One region of the Frondihabitans sp. VKM Ac-2883 genome, then DNA from elsewhere that is predicted to be linked to it. Evidence: predicted binding sites of a transcription regulator. Region 1 holds the regulator's gene; the other holds the start of a gene.
What was found. The regulator LexA, encoded in region 1, represses DNA repair genes until DNA is damaged. The targets are predictions, from matches to a motif close to TCGAACANNTGTTCGA.
Positions count from the first base shown of each region.

Region 2: the regulator LexA is predicted to act here: its motif matches at 4,602-4,617, upstream of ITJ49_RS10340 (hotdog fold thioesterase).

Region 1 covers NZ_JADKSF010000005.1:297,373-308,266, forward strand. Annotated here, with positions in the region: gene hflX (GTPase HflX) at 1-1,104, shown strand, start outside; gene lexA (transcriptional repressor LexA) at 1,184-1,891, opposite strand; gene ITJ49_RS11765 (LysM peptidoglycan-binding domain-containing protein) at 2,118-2,516, shown strand; gene ITJ49_RS11770 (histidinol-phosphate transaminase) at 2,708-3,811, shown strand; gene hisB (imidazoleglycerol-phosphate dehydratase HisB) at 3,808-4,431, shown strand; gene hisH (imidazole glycerol phosphate synthase subunit HisH) at 4,428-5,072, shown strand; gene priA (bifunctional 1-(5-phosphoribosyl)-5-((5-phosphoribosylamino)methylideneamino)imidazole-4-carboxamide isomerase/phosphoribosylanthranilate isomerase PriA) at 5,137-5,883, shown strand; gene ITJ49_RS11790 (SseB family protein) at 5,883-6,677, shown strand; gene ITJ49_RS11795 (DUF1844 domain-containing protein) at 6,729-7,088, opposite strand; gene infC (translation initiation factor IF-3) at 7,360-7,992, shown strand; gene rpmI (50S ribosomal protein L35) at 8,043-8,237, shown strand; gene rplT (50S ribosomal protein L20) at 8,279-8,668, shown strand; gene ITJ49_RS11815 (RNA methyltransferase) at 8,745-9,548, shown strand; gene pheS (phenylalanine--tRNA ligase subunit alpha) at 9,548-10,621, shown strand; gene pheT (phenylalanine--tRNA ligase subunit beta) at 10,621-10,894, shown strand, end outside.
Region 2 covers NZ_JADKSF010000004.1:394,295-405,188, forward strand. Annotated here, with positions in the region: gene ITJ49_RS10310 (glutamate synthase subunit beta) at 1-267, shown strand, start outside; gene pyk (pyruvate kinase) at 400-1,845, shown strand; gene ITJ49_RS10320 (hypothetical protein) at 1,976-2,599, shown strand; gene ITJ49_RS10325 (cold-shock protein) at 2,707-2,910, opposite strand; tRNA gene ITJ49_RS10330 (tRNA-Leu) at 3,234-3,315, shown strand; gene ITJ49_RS10335 (ANTAR domain-containing response regulator) at 3,401-4,006, shown strand; gene ITJ49_RS10340 (hotdog fold thioesterase) at 4,193-4,546, opposite strand; gene polA (DNA polymerase I) at 4,705-7,392, shown strand; gene ITJ49_RS10350 (PTS lactose transporter subunit IIB) at 7,527-7,838, shown strand; gene ITJ49_RS10355 (DUF885 domain-containing protein) at 7,875-9,578, shown strand; gene rpsA (30S ribosomal protein S1) at 9,795-10,894, shown strand, end outside.

The DNA of each region.
Region 1 (10,894 bases):
CTCGGGTCGGGCAAGGCGCTCGAATTGAAGAACACCGTATTAGCCCTTGGCGCTGACACCGTGATCGCCGACACCGAGCTGGCTCCGAGCCAGCGGCGCGCGCTTGAAGACGTGGTGAAGGTCAAGGTGATCGACCGCACGGCTGTGATCCTCGACATCTTCAGTCAGCACGCCACGAGCCGCGAGGGCAAGGCGCAGGTCGAATTGGCCCAGCTGGAATACCTCCTCCCGCGACTGCGCGGTTGGGGTGACTCGATGTCGCGCCAGGCCGGTGGCCAGGTCGGTGGCGCGGGCGCCGGTATGGGTTCCCGTGGGCCGGGTGAGACGAAGATCGAACTCGACCGTCGCCGCATCCACACCCGTATGGCGATTCTTCGCAAGAAGATCAAAGAGATGAAGCCGGCTCGAGTCGCGAAGCGGGCCAACCGGGTGCGCAACACGGTTCCGAGCGTGGCGATAGCCGGCTACACCAACGCAGGCAAGTCCAGCCTGCTGAACCGTCTGACCCGCGCGGGGGTCCTCGTCGAGAACGCCCTGTTCGCGACGCTGGACGCGACCGTTCGCAAGTCGTCGACCGACGATGGCCGGCCGTTTACGTACTCCGACACCGTCGGATTCGTGCGCAACCTGCCGCACCAGCTCGTCGAGGCCTTCCGGTCGACTCTCGAAGAGGTGCAGGACAGCGACATCATCGTGCACGTCGTCGACGGATCGCACCCCGATCCGGCTGCTCAGCTGGCGACGGTTCGAGAGGTGATCTCGGAGGTCGACGGGCGTGACATTCCCGAGGTGGTCGTCTTCAACAAGAGCGACCTGATCGACGAGAGCCAGCGTCTGGTGCTCCAGGGCATGGTGCCTGACGCGATCTTCGTGTCGGCTCGTACGGGCGCCGGTATCGACGAGTTGCGAGCGCGGATCGCCGAGTTGCTGCCCCGGCCCGAGGTCGAGCTCGATCTACTCGTGCCGTTCGATCGCGGTGATGTCGTGTCTCGAATTCACGAGATCGGACGCGTCGTCGACGTCGAATACGTCGCTGAGGGCACTCGGGTGACGGCCCGGGTCTATCCGCAGGACGCCCCGACACTGCAGGAGTTCGCGCACTAGAGGCGGACACTTCCGCCGAGTGCACGAAAACCGCCCCCGAGCTTGGGCTCGGGGGCGGTTTTTGCACTTTCGAAAGCTGTTAGAGCGACCGCAGCACGGCGACGACCTTGCCAAGGATCTGCGCGTGATCGCCGACGATCGGCTCGAAGTTCGAGTTGCGGGGGAGCAGCCAGGTGTGACCGTCGCGCTGACGGAAGACTTTGACGGTCGCCTCGTCGTCGAGCATCGCGGCGACGATCTCGCCGTTCTCGGCGTTGCCCTGCTGGCGAACGACAACCCAGTCGCCGTCGCAGATCGCAGCGTCGATCATCGACTCGCCGACGACCTTGAGCATGAACAGCTCGCCCTTGCCGACGAGCGTGCGGGGGAGCGGCATAACGTCTTCGACCTGCTGCTCGGCCGTGATCGGAATACCCGCGGCGATTCGCCCGACTAGGGGCACCCGGGCGGTGATGTTGTCGTCGTCGTCATAACGGACGATCGAGGGCTCAGGATCCGACTTGGCCGGGTCTTCGAGAAGAACCTCGAGAGCGCGTGGCCGGTTCGGGTCTCGGCGAATCGCTCCCGCCAGCTCGAGTTGATTGAGCTGGTGCGTCACGCTGGAGAGAGAGGCCAACCCGACGGCATCGCCGATCTCGCGCATGCTCGGCGGGTAGCCACGGCTGCCGATCGAGTCGCGGATCGCCGTGAGAATCAGCGTCTGCTTCGCGGTGAGGGCCTTCTTCGGAGACGTGGCGTCGGCGCCTTGATCGCCCTGGGTTTCGCGTCGTGCGGTCTCGCGTGCCATCTCGCCCTCTCGAATGTCGGTGGTCGCTGGTCTACTGATCCCACCGATCGAAACTGTATCCGGTCAGATATGGCAGAACAAACACATGTTCGAGTGTGTCGCGTGTTTTTTGCCAAATTTCTGGTACCGAGCTCTTGAAATCGGCCGTAATCGAAGATATGTTCGGAACACGCCTTCGAGTCCGCAGTCTTACGGGCCGATCGTGTTCGATGAGAGAGGCAACAGCATGAGCGCTACGATCACCGCACTGGTTCCTTCTACCTCCCGCGCCGCGACGGTTTCGACCTCGGGTCCGGTCCCCACTGACGTGCCGACCCACCTCCGCATCACGCGCCGCGGTCGCCTGGTTCTGACGCTCGCCGTCGTCGTTGCCGCACTCGCCCTCATTGCCGGCTTCCTGCTCACCGGCGGCAGCGCCGTCGCGACGAGTTCAGCGGGCAACGTCCATTTCGACCACGTCACCGTCTCGGCGGGCGAGACCCTGTGGCAGGTGGCAGAGGGCGTCGCTCCCGACTCTGACCCGCGCGACGTCATCTCCGACATCGTCAAGTTGAACGATCTCTCTTCGACGCAGGTCATGCCGGGCCAGTCGCTCGCCATCCCGGTGCAGTACAGCCAGAGCTGATCAGGTCTTCGACCGCCCCTCGGCGCCGCGCTCACGCGTGGCGCCGTTCGCGTCTTCGATGGAGTGCAGACGGTGGGCCCCATCCGGTGCCGCCTGCAGCCGCCGTTTGCAGTCACGGCCCGGAGTCGCCAACAGTGGAGAGCCTGTGGAGAACGCAGTTGCGGCGCGAGCACGCCCCGTAAAATGGTGTTGTGGCTATCACTCTCGACGACCTTCCCATTCGCGACGACCTCCGAGGTCAGTCGCCCTACGGCGCACCTCAGAAGAAGGTGCCTGTCGCGCTGAACGTCAACGAGAACACCCATCCGATTCCCGAAGACGTGGCTCGCGACATCGTCGAATCCGTTGCCGCCGCTGTGCTCGAGGTCAATCGCTACCCCGACCGTGAGTTCACGCCCCTTCGCGAGGCGCTGGCCCGCTATCTCAGTGGTGGCCTCGAGCCCGGTGAGGCGATCGAGCCGGCGCAGATCTGGGCGGCGAACGGCTCCAACGAGGTCATTCAGCAGATCCTGCAGGCGTTTGGCGGGCCGGGCCGAACCGCTCTCGGGTTCCCCCCCACCTATTCGATGCACTCCATCATCACCAGGGGCACGGGTACCGAGTGGGTCGAAGCGCCTCGAGACGAGGGTTTCGAGATCTCGCCCGAGACGGTCGCTCGCGAGATCCGCCGGGTCGACCCCGACATCGTGTTCTTGTGCGCGCCCAACAACCCCACGGGCACGCCGGTCGAGCTGGCGACCATCGAGGCGGCCTACGAGGCTGCCCGGGGCATCGTCCTGGTCGACGAGGCGTATGCCGAATTCATGCCCGCCGATCGACCCTCGGCGGTCACGCTCCTCGAAGGGCGACCCCGTCTGCTCGTCTCCCGCACTATGAGTAAGGCGTTCGCATTCGCAGGTGCCCGAGTCGGCTACCTCGCCGCCGACCCTGCGGTGATCGACGCGCTCCGACTCGTGCGGCTTCCGTACCACCTGTCGTCGTTGACGCAGGCCGCCGCCGTCGCCGCGCTCCGGCACGCCGACGAGATGCTCGCCATGGTCGACGACATCAAGGCGCAGCGTGACCGCATCGTCGAGACGCTCACCGAGCTCGGCTATCAGCCGTGGCCGACGTGGTCGAACTTCGTCCTCTTCGGCGGCGTCGACGATCCCGAGGCGGTCTTCGAGCAGCTCCTCGCTCGTGGCATCATCGTGCGCGATCTCGCGATCCCGGGGCACCTGCGCGTGAGCGCCGGCACGGCTGCTGAGACCACGGCGTTCCTCGAGGCCATGAGCGACATTAGGCTCGGAGCATGAGCACAGCGTCCCAGGCGTTCCGCGATCGCACCGCGTCGGTCAGTCGATCCACGAGCGAGTCGAGCATCGACCTGTCACTCGACCTCGACGGGACGGGCTCGGCGAGTATCGACTCATCGGTGCCGTTCTTCGATCACCTCCTCACCGCGCTCTCGAAGCACTCGCTCATCGACCTCAGTGTCAAGGCCACCGGCGATACCCACATCGACGTGCATCACACGGTCGAAGACATCGGCATCACCTTCGGCACCGCGCTAAAGCAGGCGCTCGGAGACAAGGCGGGCATCCGTCGCTACGGTGACGCGCTCGTGCCCCTCGACGAGGCGCTGGTGCAGGCGGTCGTCGACGTCTCCGGTCGTCCCTATCTCGTGCACACGGGCGAGCCGGCCGGGTTCGAGATGCACCTGATCGGTGGCCACTTCACAGGGTCGATGGTTCGCCACGTCTTCGAGGCGATCGCGTTCCACGCGGGGCTCACCGTGCATATCACCGTGCTCGGCGGTCGTGATCCGCACCACATCGCCGAAGCAGAATTCAAGGCTTTCGCTCGGGCGCTTCGGGCTGCCGTCGAGCCCGATCCTCGCGTCGAGGGTATTCCCTCGACGAAGGGTGCTCTGTGACGGCCGCCGGTGCCCGCCCTAGGGTCGTCGTGCTCGACTACGGCAGCGGCAACGTGCACTCGGCCATCAAAGCGCTCGAGCTCGCCGGCGCCAATGTCGAGCTCACTGCCGAGAGCGACCGCGTCGCGAAAGCCGACGGGTTGTTCGTTCCCGGTGTCGGTGCGTTCTCCGCGGTGATGAGCCAGCTCGAGTCCGTCCGCGGGGCCGAGAAGATCGATCGGCGTCTCGCGGGCGGTCGCCCGGTCCTCGGTGTCTGTGTCGGAATGCAGGTGCTCTTCGACCGGAGCGTCGAGCGTGGCTCCGAGGTGGACGGCCTCGGCGAATGGCCCGGCGTCATCGACGAGTTGAAGGCGGAGGTTCTGCCGCACATGGGCTGGAACACCGTCGACGCGCCGACCGAGTCGCTTCTCTTCGACGGCGTCCGCGACGAGCGCTTCTACTTCGTCCACTCCTTTGCGGCCCAGTCCTGGAGCCTCGAGGGGCACGGAGCCCGCAAGGGCCCGCTCGTCACCTGGGGTGATCACGGCGGTCCGTTCGTCGCCGCGGTCGAGAACGGCCCCCTCTGGGCCACCCAGTTCCACCCCGAGAAGTCAGGCCAACCCGGCATCCGCCTGCTGACCAACTGGCTGCAGACGCTGTAGTCCGCCGACGAAGCCGGCCGTGCCGGATCCTTTATCTCTCCGCCCTTCCTCCCCAGAAAGCACCATGAGCGAGATCACCTCCACCCCCGCCCTCACCCTTCTTCCGGCTGTCGACGTCGCCGACGGCAAGGCGGTCCGCCTCACCCAGGGGGAGGCCGGCACCGAGACGAACTACGGCGACCCGGTCGATGCGGCAGCCGACTGGAAAGACCAGGGTGCTGAATGGCTGCACCTCGTCGACCTCGACGCCGCCTTCGGTCGAGGGCACAACCGGGAGGTCATCCACCGTGTGATCAAGCAGGTCACCGGCATCCACGTCGAGTTGTCGGGCGGTATCCGCGACGACGCGTCCCTCGAGGCCGCGCTCGAGACCGGCGTCAAACGCATCAACCTCGGCACGGCTGCGCTCGAAAACCCGGAGTGGGCGGCGTCCGTCATCGCACGCTACGGCGACGCCATCGCGGTCGGGCTCGACGTGCGCGGCACCACGCTGGCCGCACGGGGCTGGACCAAAGAGGGCGGCGACCTGTTCGAGGTGCTGGCTCGTCTCGAAGACGCAGGCTGCGCTCGATACGTGGTGACCGACGTCACGAAAGACGGCACCCTCCAGGGTCCGAACGTCGAGCTGCTGAAGCAGGTCATGCAGCAGACCGATCGCCCCGTCGTCGCGTCCGGCGGTATCTCGAGCCTCGACGACCTGATCGCTCTTCGCGAGTTGGTGCCCCACGGCCTCGAGGGCGCAATCGTGGGCAAGGCGCTGTATGCCGGTGCGTTCACGCTTGCGGCTGCCCTCGACGTCGCCGGGCGCTGATGGCGGCGAGTTCCCACCACGGCGATCACGGCCATTCCGATCGAGACAGTGCGGGCACACCCTGGGCCGGCCGAACTTTTCAGGCGCACGACACGGCCTACGCCGCCGACGACGGAACAGCCGATGCGAGGCTTCTCGATGCGCTGCAGCGTTTCCGCGCCCAGGAGGTCGGCGAATCGGCTGTGGTCGACGCGCTGCGTTCGGCCCGTCTGCTGATCCCGCTGATCGCCCACGCGGGCGACGAGGGGGTCAACGAGCACGGCGTGACCGTCGACAAGACTCAAGAACTCGCGATCGTCACCGTCGAGGGCCCTGACGGGCGGAGCGTGCTACCGGCGTTCACCTCGGTCGCGGCCCTCTCGACCTGGAACCCCACGGCTCGGCCTGTGCCGGCCGAAGCTCGTCGCGTGGCCATCGCGGCGGCGGGGGAGTCGACCGAACTCTTGGTGCTCGACCCCGGCTCCGAGACCGAATTCGGCATCCGGCGACCCGCACTGTGGGCGCTCGCCCAAGACCTGCCGTGGGTGGCGTCCTACGCCGACGACGAGGTGGCAGAGGCTTTCCTGCGTCCCACCTCCGACGAGCAGTCCGTCGCCAGCGTCACGGTCGCCGCTTCGTCGGCGAGTGCACGACTGAGCGGCCCTGAGCTCGTCGTCGAGCTGGGGCTGCGGCCGGGCCTTGATCGCGAGGCGCTGGCAGCACTGCTCGCGAGGCTGCAGTCCGCCTGGGCGTCCGATGAGGTCATCGCGAAGCGCGTCGACAGCATGGCCGTTCGCGTCGTGGCTGCAGTCTGACGACAGAGCGCGCTCGACAAGGATCCGGGCGCGGCGCCGCGAACCGTCCCGTCAGTTGACCGGGCCGGTGTACTTTTCGCCCGGCCCCTTGCCCACCGGATCGGCGATGGGCGACGCCTCGCGGAACGCCAGTTGCACGGTACGGAGCCCGTCGCGAAGGGCGCGGGCGTGGGTGTCGCCGATCTCGGGCGCTGCGGCAGTAACCAGTCCGGCCAGAGCCGTGATGAGTTTGCGGGCCTCGTCGAGGTCGATCTGGGTCTCGGGTGCGTCGGCGAGCCCGAGCTTGACGGCGCTCGCACTGAGCAGGTGAACCGCGACCGTGTTGATGACCTCGACCGCCGGAACGTCGGCGATATCGCGCTCGGCCCCGATCTCTTCGACCCCGTCGCCCACCGTGTCGTAGGGGGAGATGTGGTCGTCGGCTGGCGGGTTGTGGCTCACAAGCGATCTCTCTGCTAGGCTTCATGCGGCTACGGGGCTTTATGCCCTGTTCGAAAGAGGAGTTTATCCCACCCGCGACTTCAACGTTACCGGGTAGTTACACCCCGCACGGCATCGAGACGAAGGTTTCGAGGCCAGCAGCTCTAAGGGTGTCGTGTTGGCGTCAGCCGGCATGTGACTTCCTCTTTTTCGCCCGCCCGACCACCCGTCGAGTGTTGATCAAGAATTAGAGGAGTCCCGCATCAGCGATCCCCGTACCAACGACCGCATCCGCGTCCCTGAGGTCCGACTTGTCGGGCCCGCTGGCGAGCAGGTGGGCGTTGTCCCCATCGCCATGGCCCTGCGTCTCGCGCAAGAGGCCGACCTGGATCTGGTCGAAGTTGCACCGAACTCGAAGCCGCCCGTGGCAAAGATCATGGATTACGGCAAGTTCAAGTACGAGGCTGCGCAGAAGGCCAAAGAGGCCCGGCGCAACCAGGCGAACACGATTCTCAAAGAGGTCCGTTTTCGCTTGAAGATCGACAAGCACGACTACGAGACCAAGCTCAAGCGCGCTGAGGGCTTCCTCCAGTCGGGCGACAAGGTCAAGGCCATGATCTTGTTCCGAGGCCGCGAGCAGTCGCGACCCGAGCAGGGCGTGCGTCTGCTTCAGCGCTTCGCCGAAGATGTCGCCGAGTGGGGCACCGTCGAGAACAACCCCACGATCGATGGCCGCAACATGGTCATGGTGATCGGCCCGCTGAAGAACAAGGCCGAGGCGAAGGCCGAATCCGAGGCTCGCAAGCAGGCCAACAAGCCCCCCAAGCACCCCGCCCCCGCGGCAGCCGACGCTGCCGTCGCCGAGACCACGACCACCGAGGCATCGGCCGAGTAGGCACCACCTACTCGTTCCGCCCCGAGGTTCCAGAGAAGAAAGCAACGACTATGCCCAAGATGAAGACCCACTCCGGCTCGAAGAAGCGGTTCAAGGTCACCGGCACCGGCAAGCTGATGAAGCAGCAGGCCGGCATGCGTCACAACCTCGAGGTCAAGAGCGCGAAGCGCAAGGCCCGCCTGAACCAAGACCAGGTGCTGGCCCCGGCCGACGCCAAGGTCATCAAGAAGCTTCTCGGCCGCTGACCCCTGGTCGGCATCCGTCTAATCGTTAGGAAGTAAGAACAATGGCAAGAGTCAAGAGAGCGGTCAACGCCGCCAAGAAGCGTCGCGTCGTCCTCGAACGCGCCGAGGGCTACCGCGGTCAGCGTTCGCGCCTGTATCGCAAGGCCAAGGAGCAGGTCACCCACTCCCTCGTCTACTCGTACCGCGACCGCCGTGCCAAGAAGGGCGAGTTCCGTCGCCTGTGGATCCAGCGCATCAACGCTGCGTCGCGCGCGAACGGCCTGACCTACAACCGCCTCATCCAGGGTCTCGCCCTGGCTGGCGTCGAGGTCGACCGCCGTATCCTCGCCGACCTCGCTGTCAACGAGCCCGCCACGTTCGCTGGCCTCGTCGCAACCGCCAAGGCTGCGCTTCCCGCCGACACGTCGGCCCCCAAGGTCGAGGCCGCGTAGGTTTCGTTCCCCTAGTCGTGTCTCGTGGCTGGGCACGCCGCTCTCCCCGTAGGGTGGGGGCGTGCCCAGCAACCAGATGATCGACAACCCCCGTTCGCCGCGAGTGCGGGCGGTGGCCAAACTGGCCAAGAGAGACGCCCGGTCTGAGACCGGGCTTTTTCTGTTAGAAGGCCCGCAGGCGGTCACCGAAGCCCTGACGTTCCGCCCCGAGCTGGTCGTCGAGCTGTTCGCGACGCCGACAGCCCTCGAGCGGTACACCGAGCTGGCTCAGGCTGCCGTCGATGCGGGCGTCGAGATCGAGTTTGTCACCGAGCAGGTGCTCACGGCCATGGCTGACACGGTCACGCCGCAGGGTCTCGTCGCGGTCTGCCGTCAGTTCCCGACCGCGATCAAAGACATCTTCGCCGACGACGGCCCGCGTCTCATCGCGATCCTCGAAGAGGTACGCGACCCCGGCAACGCGGGCACCATCATCCGCGCCGCCGATGCGGCGGGCGCCGACGCCGTCATCATGACGGGGCGCAGCGTCGATCTCTACAACCCGAAGGTCGTGCGGGCGACGACAGGTTCGCTGTTCCACGTTCCGGTCGCGGTCGGCCTCGAACTCTCCGCCGTTCTCTCTCGGTGCACCGAGGCAGGGGTCCGAGTGCTTGCTGCCGACGTGAAGGGCGACGATCTCCTTGCCGCGCGCAAGGAGGGCATTCTCGCCGACCCCACCGCGTGGCTCTTCGGCAACGAGGCTCGTGGGCTCACCGACGAAGACCTCGCCCGCGCTGATCGCGCCGTCGTCGTGCCGATCTACGGCCACGCCGAGAGCATGAACCTCGCCACCGCTGCGTCGGTCTGCCTGTACGAGAGTGCGTTCGCTCAGCGCTCCTGATGCCTGGCGAGCATTCGGTAGGCTTGCTTCTCGTGTCAGACACGCCAGCAATCTCCGAAGACTCCGTCGCGAGTGCCGTCGATGCCGCCCTAGAAGCGGTTCAGGCGGCCTCCACCGTCGCCGAGCTGAAGGCTGTGCGGTCCGACCATGTCGGCGAGGCGTCGATGCTGGCGCGCATGAACGCCGGTCTCCGCTCGCTACCGAACGATCAGAAAGCCGCCGCTGGCAAACTGATGGGGGCAGCCCGGGGCCGTGTCGCTCAGGCTGTCGCGGCTCGAGAGGCCGAGCTGGCCGTCGCCGAAGAGGCCGCACGACTCGAGGCCGAGCGCATCGACGTGACCGCGCTGCCGGTCCGGCGCCGTCAGGGCAGCCGCCACCCGCTGAGCCTCCTGCAAGAGAAGATGGCCGACATCTTCGTCAGCATGGGGTGGGAGCTCTCCGAGGGGCCCGAGCTCGAGCATGAGTGGTTTAACTTCGATGCACTGAACTTCGATGCCGACCACCCGGCCCGAGCGATGCAAGACACTTTCTTCGTCGAGCCCGTCGACCGTCACCTGCTGCTGCGCACGCACACCTCGCCGGTGCAGATCCGCACGCTCCTGTCGAAAGAGCTCCCCGTCTACAACGTCGCCACGGGGCGGGTCTTCCGTACCGACGAGCTCGACGCTACGCACACACCCGTCTTCACGCAGATCGAGGGCATCGCCATCGACAAGGGCCTCACGATGGCTCACCTGCGTGGCACGCTCGAGCACCTGGCCCGCCAGATGTTCGGCGACGAGGCGCAGATCCGCCTTCGCCCCAACTACTTCCCGTTCACCGAGCCCAGCGCCGAGATGGACGTCTGGCAGCCGAACGCCAAGGGTGGCGCGCGGTGGGTCGAGTGGGGTGGTTGCGGCATGGTCAATCCGAACGTCCTTCGTGCGGCGGGTATCGACCCCGACGAATACCAGGGCTTCGCCTTCGGAATGGGAATCGAGCGAACCCTGCAGTTCCGCAACGATCTCAACGACATGCGCGACATGGTCGAGGGCGATGTTCGTTTCAGTGAGCAGTTCGGAATGGTGGTCTGATGCGCGTCCCTCTCTCGTGGCTCGGCGAATACGTCGACCTTCCCGAAGACGTCACGCTCGAGCACGTCCATGCGGCGCTGGTGAGCGTCGGCTTCGAAGAAGAAGACGTGCATCTCTCTGACGTGACGGGCCCACTCGTCGTGGGGCAGGTACTCGAGTTCACGCCCGAGCCCCAGAAGAACGGCAAGACCATCAACTGGTGCCGCATCGCGGTCGGCCCGAACCCCGAGACCGACGACGCCGACGTGCGCGGCATCGTCTGCGGCGCGCACA
Region 2 (10,894 bases), on a different contig from region 1:
CTCGGTTTTACCGGTCCGGAGCGCGAGGCTCTCGAGGGCCAGCTGGAGATACCCTTCACCGACCGCGGAATGATCGAGCGCGACGTGTCGTACGAGACCAGCCAGCCGGGCGTGTTCGTCACGGGTGACGCCGGACGCGGTCAGTCGCTCATCGTGTGGGCTATCGCCGAGGGCCGCGCCACAGCGGCCGCCGTCGACAAGTACCTCGAGGGTGCGACTTCTCTGCCCTCGCCGGTCAAGCCGACCGACCGGGCTCTGTCTCTCTAACCGATTGCTCGCCCTCCAGCCATCCGCCGGTTCGATTCCAGCCGCTTTGCGGGAATAAACTGGCGATACGGCCTCGACCGTCACCTGCGTGCATCAGTTCCACCGACGCAGCCACCTCCAACGAAGGAACAAATGAGACGTGCAAAGATCGTCGCCACCCTCGGGCCGGCGACTTCGAGCTATGAAGACATCCGGGCCATCATCGATGCCGGAGTCGACGTCGCGCGAATGAACCTGAGCCACGGCACATACGACGTCCATCAGGGTGTCTACGACAACGTCCGCCAGGCGGCCGCCGATTCGGGCCGCGCCGTCGCCGTCCTGGTCGACCTCCAGGGTCCGAAGATCCGCCTGGGCAAGTTCTCCGATGGGCCGCACGAGCTGGCCGTCGGTGACATCTTCAAGATCACGACCGAAGACATCCTCGGCACCAAAGAGATCTGCGGAACGACCTTCAAAGGCCTCCCTCAAGACGTCTCCGCGGGCGACCCGCTCCTCGTCGACGACGGCCGGGTGAAGCTCCGGGTGCTCGACACCGACGGCACCGTCGTCACGACCGAGGTCGTCGTCGCCGGTACGGTCTCGAACAACAAGGGCATCAACCTGCCCGGAGTCGCGGTCAACGTTCCCGCCCTCTCCGACAAAGACGAGGCCGACCTGCGCTGGGGCCTCAAGCTCGGCGCCGACTTCATCGCCCTGTCGTTCGTGCGAAATGCCGACGACATCGATCGAGTTGCCGAGATCATGGCGGAGGAGGGCCGCAAAGTTCCCGTCTACGCCAAGATCGAGAAGCCCCAGGCCGTCGACAACCTCGAGGCCATCATCGACGCGTTCGACGGCATCATGGTCGCCCGTGGTGACCTCGGCGTCGAACTCCCGCTCGAGGCGGTCCCGATCGTGCAGAAGCATGCAGTCGAGCTGTCCCGCCGCATGGCGAAGCCGGTCATCGTCGCGACTCAGATGCTCGAGTCCATGATCTCCTCGCCCATCCCGACCCGCGCCGAGACCTCCGACGTCGCGAACGCCGTTCTCGACGGAGCCGACGCAGTCATGCTGTCGGGTGAGACCAGCGTGGGCGAGTTCCCGGTCATCACGGTGCAGACGATGGCTCGCATCGTCGCCTCGACCGAAGAGCACGGCCTCGAGCGCATTCCCGCGCTCGGCACCAAGCCGCGCACCCTCGGTGGTGCTATCACGCTGGCTGCGGCCGAGGTCGCCGAATTCGTGCAGGCCAGCTACGTGTGCGTCTTCACCGAGGGTGGCGACACCGTTCGCCGCATGGCACGTCTGCGTCACGCGATTCCGATCGTCGCCTTCACGACCGACGAGGCGATCCGCCGTCGCATGGCGATGAGCTGGGGCGTCCAGTCGTACCTCGTCGACCCGGTCACGCACACCGACGCGATGTTCGGCCAGGTCGACGACGTCCTCCTGGGCAACACTCTCGCCGACACCGGCGACAAGGTCATCGTCATCTCCGGTTCCCCTCCCGGAATCTCGGGGTCGACGAACGACCTCCGCGTCCACCGGGTGGGCGACGCGCACGCAGGCGCCGCACCGGCGTACGCGCGCGACTAGTCGTCTCGACCCGGAAGGCCGGCACCTCTTCGGAGGTGCCGGCCTTCTCTGTCGATCCGTCTTGTTCGGGGGCCGTGTTCCTCCTGAGAATCGAGGATCCCACCGCTCACCCCATCCTAGGATCGTCACCATGGCGATCAACGGCTCGCATCCCGGATGCTTCATGGCCGGCGCACGGCTCTACGCCGTCCCCTCCGATACCGGGCACGACGTGGCCGAGACTCAGGCCAGCTGGGCCCGTGCGGGTTCACCGCACCACCGCCGCCCTCGCATCCACTGGAGCGTCGTGGTCGGGGGAGTGGCCGGTGGCATCCTGATCGATGCCTCGGCAATCAGGTCGTCCAATCTGGCCGACCCTGTTGCGCTGATGATGATGTTCGTTCTCGGCGGCCTGGTCGGTTTCGCCAGCGCCTACGGGATCCGCGAGGCCTGTCTCGGACGGGAGCCCGAGCCCGAAGTGGCCCGGCTTCCCGCCGTCGAGATCCCGGGAGACGTCGCTCGCGGGGCACCCGACGATGCCACGGCCGACGAGCTCGTGCTGTGGAGCGTCGTGACCAAGCGGTATCGAGCCGCCCTCGCTGCGCGGGATGATGCGCCGTTCGTGCCGGATCCTCGGGTCTCGACACCGTCGTCGACTGGGGCGACGACGTCGACCGCGGCCGAAGCGGGTGCGCTGGCCGAGTTGGCGTACATCACGGCGCGACACGATTTCGAGCCGGTTGCCGAGTTGCTTGGGTTGGCCACTCCTCGCTGAACGCGTCTCCGCGTCACTCGAACAGGCTGGCGCTCGCGTACCAAGCTGGCGCACGCGAAAAGACCCCACCTGCCGAAGCAGACGGGGTCTTTCGAAGTGCGGGGGTCTTAGAGAACGCGGATGTTCTCGGCCTGGAGGCCCTTGTTGCCCTGAGCGGTCTCGAATTCGACCTTCTGGTTCTCTTCGAGGTTGCGGTAGCCGTCGCCGGAGATCGCAGAGAAGTGCGCGAACACGTCAGTGGATCCGTCGTCGGGGGTGATGAAGCCGAAGCCCTTTTCGGAGTTGAACCACTTCACGGTGCCTGTTGCCATTTTTCTATTCCTTCAATCAGAGGTGTTCGATCCCTTACCTGTGGGATCTCTCGTCGCGGTGCTTTTTTGGTCCGCTCCCTCTAAGAACGATGAGACTCGGGCGACCGTTTCGCCTGAAAGACGAACCGATGCCGCGTGCCCCATCGCGAAGTACAAATGCGTAACACAACAACCAGTACTGACAACCGTAGCCCAGGACGATGACCCGCGGGGGGATTCCAGCCACAAAGTCGCGAAGAAAGTGATTCTTTTGGCCCGTCCGGTCTCGGGGCCAGGCCGCGAACACCAGCGACGGCGACCTGTCCGCTAGGATCGACGACTGCGCGAATGTGGTGGAATTGGCATACACGGGGCACTCAAAATGCTCTGCCTCACGGCTTGCGGGTTCGAGTCCCGCCATTCGCACCCTGGCCGCGTCTCCACAGAGGCTCCGGTCCGGATCGCGACGATGCGAGCCCCCTCCTCAGAACAGACCGGTAGGATTCCAATCGTGAGTGACCTAGAAGCAACACCAGCAGCTCCCCGCCGAGTAGTCGTCGCCGAAGACGAGTCACTCATCCGTCTCGACATCGTCGAGATCCTTCGCGACAACGGCTTCGAGGTCGTCGGCGAGGCGGGCGACGGCGAGACTGCGGTCGCCTTGGCCACCGAACTTCGTCCCGACCTGGTGATCATGGACGTCAAGATGCCCAAGCTCGACGGCATCTCCGCGGCCGAGACTCTGTCGAAGAATCACATCGCTCCCGTGGTTCTCCTCACCGCCTTCAGCCAGAAGGAGCTCGTCGAGCGCGCCAGCGAGGCGGGCGCCCTCGCCTACGTCGTCAAGCCGTTCACCCCCAACGACCTCCTGCCCGCGATCGAGATCGCTCTCTCGCGCTACACGCAGATCATCACCCTCGAGGCCGAGGTCGCCGACCTGGTCGAGCGCTTCGAGACGCGCAAGCTCGTCGATCGCGCCAAGGGTCTGCTGAACGAGAAGATGGGTCTCACCGAGCCCGAGGCCTTCCGATGGATCCAGAAGGCGTCGATGGATCGCCGTCTCACCATGCACGATGTGGCCCAGGCCATCATCGAGCAGCTCAGCGTCAAGAAGTAGCTGTACTCACCGCGGCGGCCGGTTCCCTCTGGGAGCCGGCCGCTTCTGCGTGCCCGCCCCTCTCAGTCGAATTTGAAGGAGATTGTCGCCCTCGAGCCCGCAGATCCCTATGAATTCGTCAGCTCACCGACGTTTCTCCTTCAAATTTGCAACGGGGGCGCGGCCAAGGCTCCAGCCAACAGCCGCCTAAGAGGTACGCGCATCTCGAAGGATGTTGGTGATCCGCACCGTCGAGAGGCGCCGCCCCTCCTCGTCGGTCATGACGATCTCGTGCGTCGTCAGCGTGCGGCCCAGGTGGATCGCGGTGCACGTGCCCGTGACGACGCCCGACGAGGCGGCTCGGCTGTGCGAGGCGTTGAGCTCGATGCCCATGGCGATGCGGCCCGGCCCGGCGTGGACGCTCGCGGCCATCGACCCGAGCGACTCGGCGAGCACGACGTGAGCCCCGCCGTGCAAGATGCCGACCGGCTGCCGATTACCGTCGACCGGCATGGTGGCGACCGCGTGCTCAGCGCTCAGCGCAACGATCTCGATGCCCATCTTCTCGGCGAGCTCGCCGGCGCCGCGGCCGTCGAGGAAGGCGAGGGCGGCGGGGCTGAACGGCTGGTCGGTCACGATTTCTCCAGGGCGGCGAGACGGAAAAGAGCCCAGGATCCGAGGCCAAGACGAGTGTCGGAGGGGGCGGCTAGGCTGACGGGGTGCCGAGCTCAGAAAAGCCTACCCTTCTCGTAATCGACGGTCATTCCCTGGCCTTCAGGGCCTTCTACGCCCTGCCCATCGACAGTTTCGTCAATCGCGACGGCCAGCACACGAACGCCATCCACGGCTTCATCTCGATGCTGCTCAACCTGCTGAAGAACGAGAAGCCGACTCACTTGGCGGTCGCCTTCGACATCTCCCGGTATTCGTTTCGCACGCGTGAATACCCCGAGTACAAAGGCACCCGCAACGAGACTCCGGTCGAGTTCGTCGGTCAGATCCCTCTGCTCGAAGAGGCGCTGCACGCGATGGGCATCACCACGATCACCAAAGAAGACTTCGAGGCCGACGACATCCTCGCCACCCTCGCCGCCCGGGGGTCGTCCGGCGGCTACAAGGTGTTCGTGGTCTCGGGTGACCGCGACGCCATCCAGATGGTCAACGACGACGTCACACTGCTCTACCCCTCGGCCCGTGGCGTCACCGACCTCACGCGCTACGACCGCGACAAGGTGTTCGAGCGCTACGGCATCGAGCCCCACCAGTATCCCGAGGTCGCGGCCCTCGTCGGTGAGACGAGTGACAACCTGATCGGCGTCGACAAGGTCGGCGAGAAGACGGCCGTGAAGTGGATCAACCAGTTCGGCTCTCTCGACGAGGTCGTGGCGCACCGCGACGAGATCAAGGGCGTCGTCGGCGACAAGTTCCGCGAGCAGTACGACCGCGCTGTCCGCAACCGCAAACTCAATCGTCTCGTCACCGACGTCGATCTGCCGGTCGGCCCCGATGATCTCGAGCGACGCCCGATCGACGTGCCCGCCGTGCGCGAGGTGTTCGATCGACTGCAATTCCGCACGCTGCTCGAGCGCGTGGTCGCGTTGGCCGAGGGCGGTGCCGCCGGATCCTCGGCTCCCGCCGCAGGCGTCTCCGCCGAGCCTGAGGCACCCTCCGGCCCCGTCGTCCCGGTCGTTCGCACACTCGTCGACGAAGAGCTGGCGCACTGGCTGCGCACCCACGCCGCCGCCGACAAACCGCCGGTCGGCGTGTCGGTCGAGTACGGCAGCGACGGCACAGTCACCGGCCTCGGCATCGCGGCCAGCGACGATTCGGTCTACATCCCCTGGGCGGCGGGCCGAGGTGACTACGTGGCTCTCGAGGCGTGGCTCGACGCCGACTCACCCAAGGTCGTGCACGACGCCAAGCGCGCGTACAAGGCGCTCAAGCGAGTCGGTCTCACCCTGACCGGCCTCGTCGGCGACCCGCGCATCGCCGCGTGGCTCCTGCGACCGGGGCGTACTTCGTTCGCACTGGCCGACCTTGTCTACGAGCACCTGGCCGAACGCATGCCGGTCGCCGACCCCGACCAACTCGTACCCGCCGACGACGCCGGCGGTGCCGCTGCCGAGGCGTGGTTCGCCCTCCGTGTCTCAGCCGAGCTCGACGAGCTGCTCGACGAGGGCTCCCGGGGCGTGTTGCGCGACCTCGAGCTTCCGCTCGTTCCGGTGCTCGGCGATATGGAGCTCACGGGCGTGGCGACCGACCGCCCCGCTCTCCGAGCCCTCTCTGCACGCCTCGCCGACACGGCGGCGACGCTCGCGGCCGAGGCATTCGAGGTAATCGGCCGTGAGGTCAACCTCGGCTCGCCCAAGCAGCTGCAAGAGGTGCTGTTCGAGCAGCTCGACATGCCGAAGACCCGCTCCATGAAGACCGGCTACTCGACCGATGCCGCCTCCCTCGCCGACCTGCAAGAGAAGCACCCCCATCCCTTCCTGGGTCTCCTGCTCAAGCATCGCGACGCCACGAAGCTGCGCCAGATCATCGACACCCTCGACAAGGCGATCGACGACAACGGCCGCATCCACACGACCTACGACCAGACGGGCACGACCACCGGCCGTATCTCGTCGATCGACCCGAACCTGCAGAACATCCCGGTCAAGACCGCGGTCGGCCACGAGATCCGGGCCACGTTCCAGCATGGTCCCGACTATCAGACGCTCCTGACGGCCGACTACTCGCAGATCGAGATGCGCATCATGGCGCATCTCTCGGGCGACGAAGGCCTCATCACCGCGTTCACCGAGGGTGAAGACCTGCACCGGTTCGTCGGGGCCCGCATCTTCGGCGTCGAGCCCTCCGAGGTCAGCCCCGCGATGCGCACCAAGGTCAAGGCCATGTCGTACGGCCTCGCCTATGGGCTGAGCGCCTTCGGGCTGTCGAAGCAGCTGCGTATCGAGACCGCAGAGGCGAAGCAGTTGATGACCGACTACTTCTCGCGATTTGGGGCGGTGCGCGAGTACCTCCGCAACGTCGTCGAGCAGGCCCGCGACGACGGCTACACCGAGACGATCTTCGGGCGTCGGCGCCCGTTCGCCGACCTGAAGTCGTCAAACCGCGTGCTCCGTGAGAACGCCGAGCGCGCCGCTTTGAACGCGCCGATCCAGGGCTCCGCCGCCGACATCATGAAGCGCGCCATGCTCGGCGTCCGCTCTGAGATCGACCAGCGCGAGCTGCAGTCGCGGGTGCTGCTGCAGGTGCACGACGAACTCATCGTCGAGGTCGCCGAGGGCGAGGCCGAGATAGTCGAAGACGTCGTTCGGCGCCGGATGGGCTCGGCGGCCGAGCTCCGTGTTCCCCTCGACGTCTCGGTCGGCCTCGGCGAGAGCTGGGATGCCGCGGCGCACTGACTGACCGCTGCCCGAGCGCTCGGGCTCGGGCGGCGCTCACGTGCTTCTCGAGCATCGTGCCTCCCGCCTCGTGGGCAACACACCCTCGCGCGGAGCATCATTGGATAATCCCCGCCGCCGACCTAGGAGCTACCGTGGCCACCCTCGATGGAGCACACGTCAAGAAATTGGTGGTTGCTTGCGACGCCGGCATGGGCTCCAGCATCATGCTCGCGACCACGCTCAAGAAGCAGCTGAAGAAGAGCGGGGTCGAGGTCTCGCACTCTGCCGTTCACGAAATCCCCGCTGACGCCGACGTCGTCGTCACGCAGAACAACCTCGCCCTACGTGCCCGACAGGCTGCTCCCGAGGGCACTCCCGTCGTCCCGTTCCAACTGTTCATGGGCGATCCGGCCGTCACCCGCCTGGTCGAGGCCATTCAGTCGGGCTCGTCGATCGAGCTGTAGAGAGCCGATGGGGGAGGCTCTAGCTAGGCTCGGTACATGAGCACCGACGCCACCGCCCCCGTCCGTTCGAGCACCCCTATCGATGCCATCGCCGAGCGATGGGTCGACACCCTGGTCGACCTCAGTCCCGACTGGGCCATCTGGCTCGGGCGCGAGGGCGGGCCCAACCGCTACGCCGACTACTCACCGGAAGGCCAGGCTCGGTATGTAGCGGCCGTCCGTGAAACTCTCGCAGAACTCGAGGCGACCGAGCCCGCCGACGATGTCGACCGAGTGACCAAAGACGATCTCACCGCCTCGCTCCAACTGGACCTCGAGTACGACGAGCGGCACCTGCAGCTTCGCGACCTCAATGTCATCGCCTCCCCGGCGCAGGGCATCCGCGACGTCTTCGACCTGATGCCCACGGCGACCGAGGCCCACTGGAAGGCCGTCGCCGGTCGCCTGGCCGAGGTCGAGACTGCCCTTCACGGCTACACGATCACGCTCGTGCACGGCATCGACGAGGGCATCGTCCCCGCGAAGCGTCAGGTCGAGGCAGTGGCGGAGCAGTGCGTGCGCAACACGGCCCAAGACGGCTTCTTCTCGACGTTCGCCGCGGACCCTCGACTCGAATCGGGAGAGCCGGTGTCGGAGGCCCTACGCGACGAGCTCTCGGCGAACGCCGCCAGTGCCGCAGCCGCCTACCTCCGCTTCCGGGCATTCCTACTCGAGCAGTTGCTTCCGGCCGCCACCGAGCACGACGGAGTCGGTCGCGAGGCCTACGAGCTGCACTCGCGGCGCTTCCTCGGTGCCACCGTCGACCTCGACGAGACCTACGAGTGGGGTCGCGTCGAACTGGCGCGCATGACCGCCGAGCAGGAGGCGATCGCCCAGATGATCGAGCCGGGGGCCACGGTCGAGCGCGCCATCGAAGTTCTCGACGCCGACGACTCCCGCAGCCTGCACGGCACCGCTGCTCTGCAGAGCTGGATGCAAGAGACGAGCGACAGGGCGGTCGACGAACTGGGCCGGACCCACTTCGACATTCCCGAGGCCATCCGTACGCTCGAGTGCCGCATCGCCCCGACCAAAGACGGCGGCGTCTACTACACCAGCCCGAGTGACGACTTCTCGAGGCCCGGACGCATGTGGTGGTCGGTTCCTGTCGGCACGACGCGCTTCACGACCTGGCGGGAGAAGACGACGGTCTACCACGAGGGCGTGCCGGGGCATCACCTGCAGCTCGGCCAAGCCGTCTACAACAGAGCGTCGCTCAACACGTACCGTCGATCGATCGCCGGCACCTCCGGCCATGCCGAGGGCTGGGCGCTCTACGCCGAGCGCCTCATGGACGAACTCGGCTACCTCGCCGACCCCGCCGACCGCCTGGGTATGCTCGACGGCCAGCGCATGCGGGCCGCACGAGTCGTGATCGACCTCGGTGTGCACCTCGGCAAGGAGTTCCCGGGCACACCCTCTCGAGAGGCCGGCGGCGCGTGGGACCACGCCAAGGCACTCGCATTCCTGATGGACAACGCCCACGAGGCCGAAGCGACCCTGCGATTCGAGATCGACCGCTATCTCGGCTGGCCCGGGCAAGCTCCCTCGTACAAGGTCGGCCAGAGGGTCTGGGAGGATCTGCGGGCCGAGCGGGCACGGCGCGAGGGCGACTCGTTCGACGTTCGTCGATTCCACTCCGAGGCCCTCGCGCTCGGGGGAGTAGGCCTCGATACGCTGCGCCGAGCGCTCCTCGGCTGACGTCGGGCGCGCGCTCGGCGACTTCTCACGGCGCTCACTGACATGCCGCGCACCGCAGGTTGATCGCGGGGCCGGCTAGCCGTTAGAATCGCTGGGCGCAAACTGCGTCGAATCATCCGCACGCTGCACTCTCACACACGCCTGGCACGCCGACTCCGGTCGATCCATGTCAGCGAGATGCGGCCCGAGAAATGCCCAAAACGGAGCAACCACTACATGACAATCGTAACGACCAAGGCACCCAAGCAGGTCGCCATCAACGACATCGGATCTGCTGAAGACTTCCTTGCCGCGGTCGAAAAGACTCTCAAGTTCTTCAACGACGGAGACCTCATCGAGGGCACCGTCGTCAAGATCGACCGCGACGAGGTTCTCCTCGACGTCGGGTACAAGACCGAGGGTGTCATCCCCTCTCGCGAACTCTCGATCAAGCACGACGTCGACCCCACCGAGGTCGTCAACGTCGGCGACACGGTCGAAGCCCTCGTCCTTCAGAAGGAAGACAAAGAAGGCCGCCTGATCCTCTCCAAGAAGCGCGCTCAGTACGAGCGCGCGTGGGGAGACGTCGAGAAGATCAAAGACGCCGACGGCGTCGTCACCGGAACGGTCATCGAGGTCGTCAAGGGCGGTCTCATCGTCGACATCGGTCTTCGAGGCTTCCTGCCCGCGTCGCTCATCGAGCTTCGCCGAGTGCGCGACCTCACGCCGTACCTCGGCCAGGAGATCGAGGCCAAGATCCTCGAGCTCGACAAGAACCGCAACAACGTGGTCCTGTCGCGTCGCGCTCTGCTCGAGCAGACGCAGTCCGAGAGCCGCACCTCGTTCCTCAACAACCTCCACAAGGGCCAGGTCCGCAAGGGCATCGTGTCGTCGATCGTCAACTTCGGTGCGTTCGTCGACCTGGGCGGCGTCGACGGTCTCGTCCACGTCTCCGAGCTCTCCTGGAAGCACATCGAGCACGCCTCCGAGGTCGTCGAGGTGGGCCAAGAGGTCACCGTCGAGATCCTTGAGGTCGACCTCGAGCGCGAGCGCGTGTCGCTGTCGCTCAAGGCCACCCAGGAAGACCCGTGGCAGGTCTTCGCTCGTACGCACGCCATCGGTCAGGTTGCTCCCGGCAAGGTCACGAAGCTCGTTCCGTTCGGTGCGTTCGTTCGCGTCGCCGACGGCATCGAAGGTCTCGTCCACATCTCCGAGCTCTCCGCCAAGCACGTCGAGCTCGCCGAGCAGGTCGTGTCGGTCGGCGACGAGGTGTTCGTCAAGGTCATCGACATCGACCTCGAGCGTCGCCGCATCTCGCTGAGCCTCAAGCAGGCCAA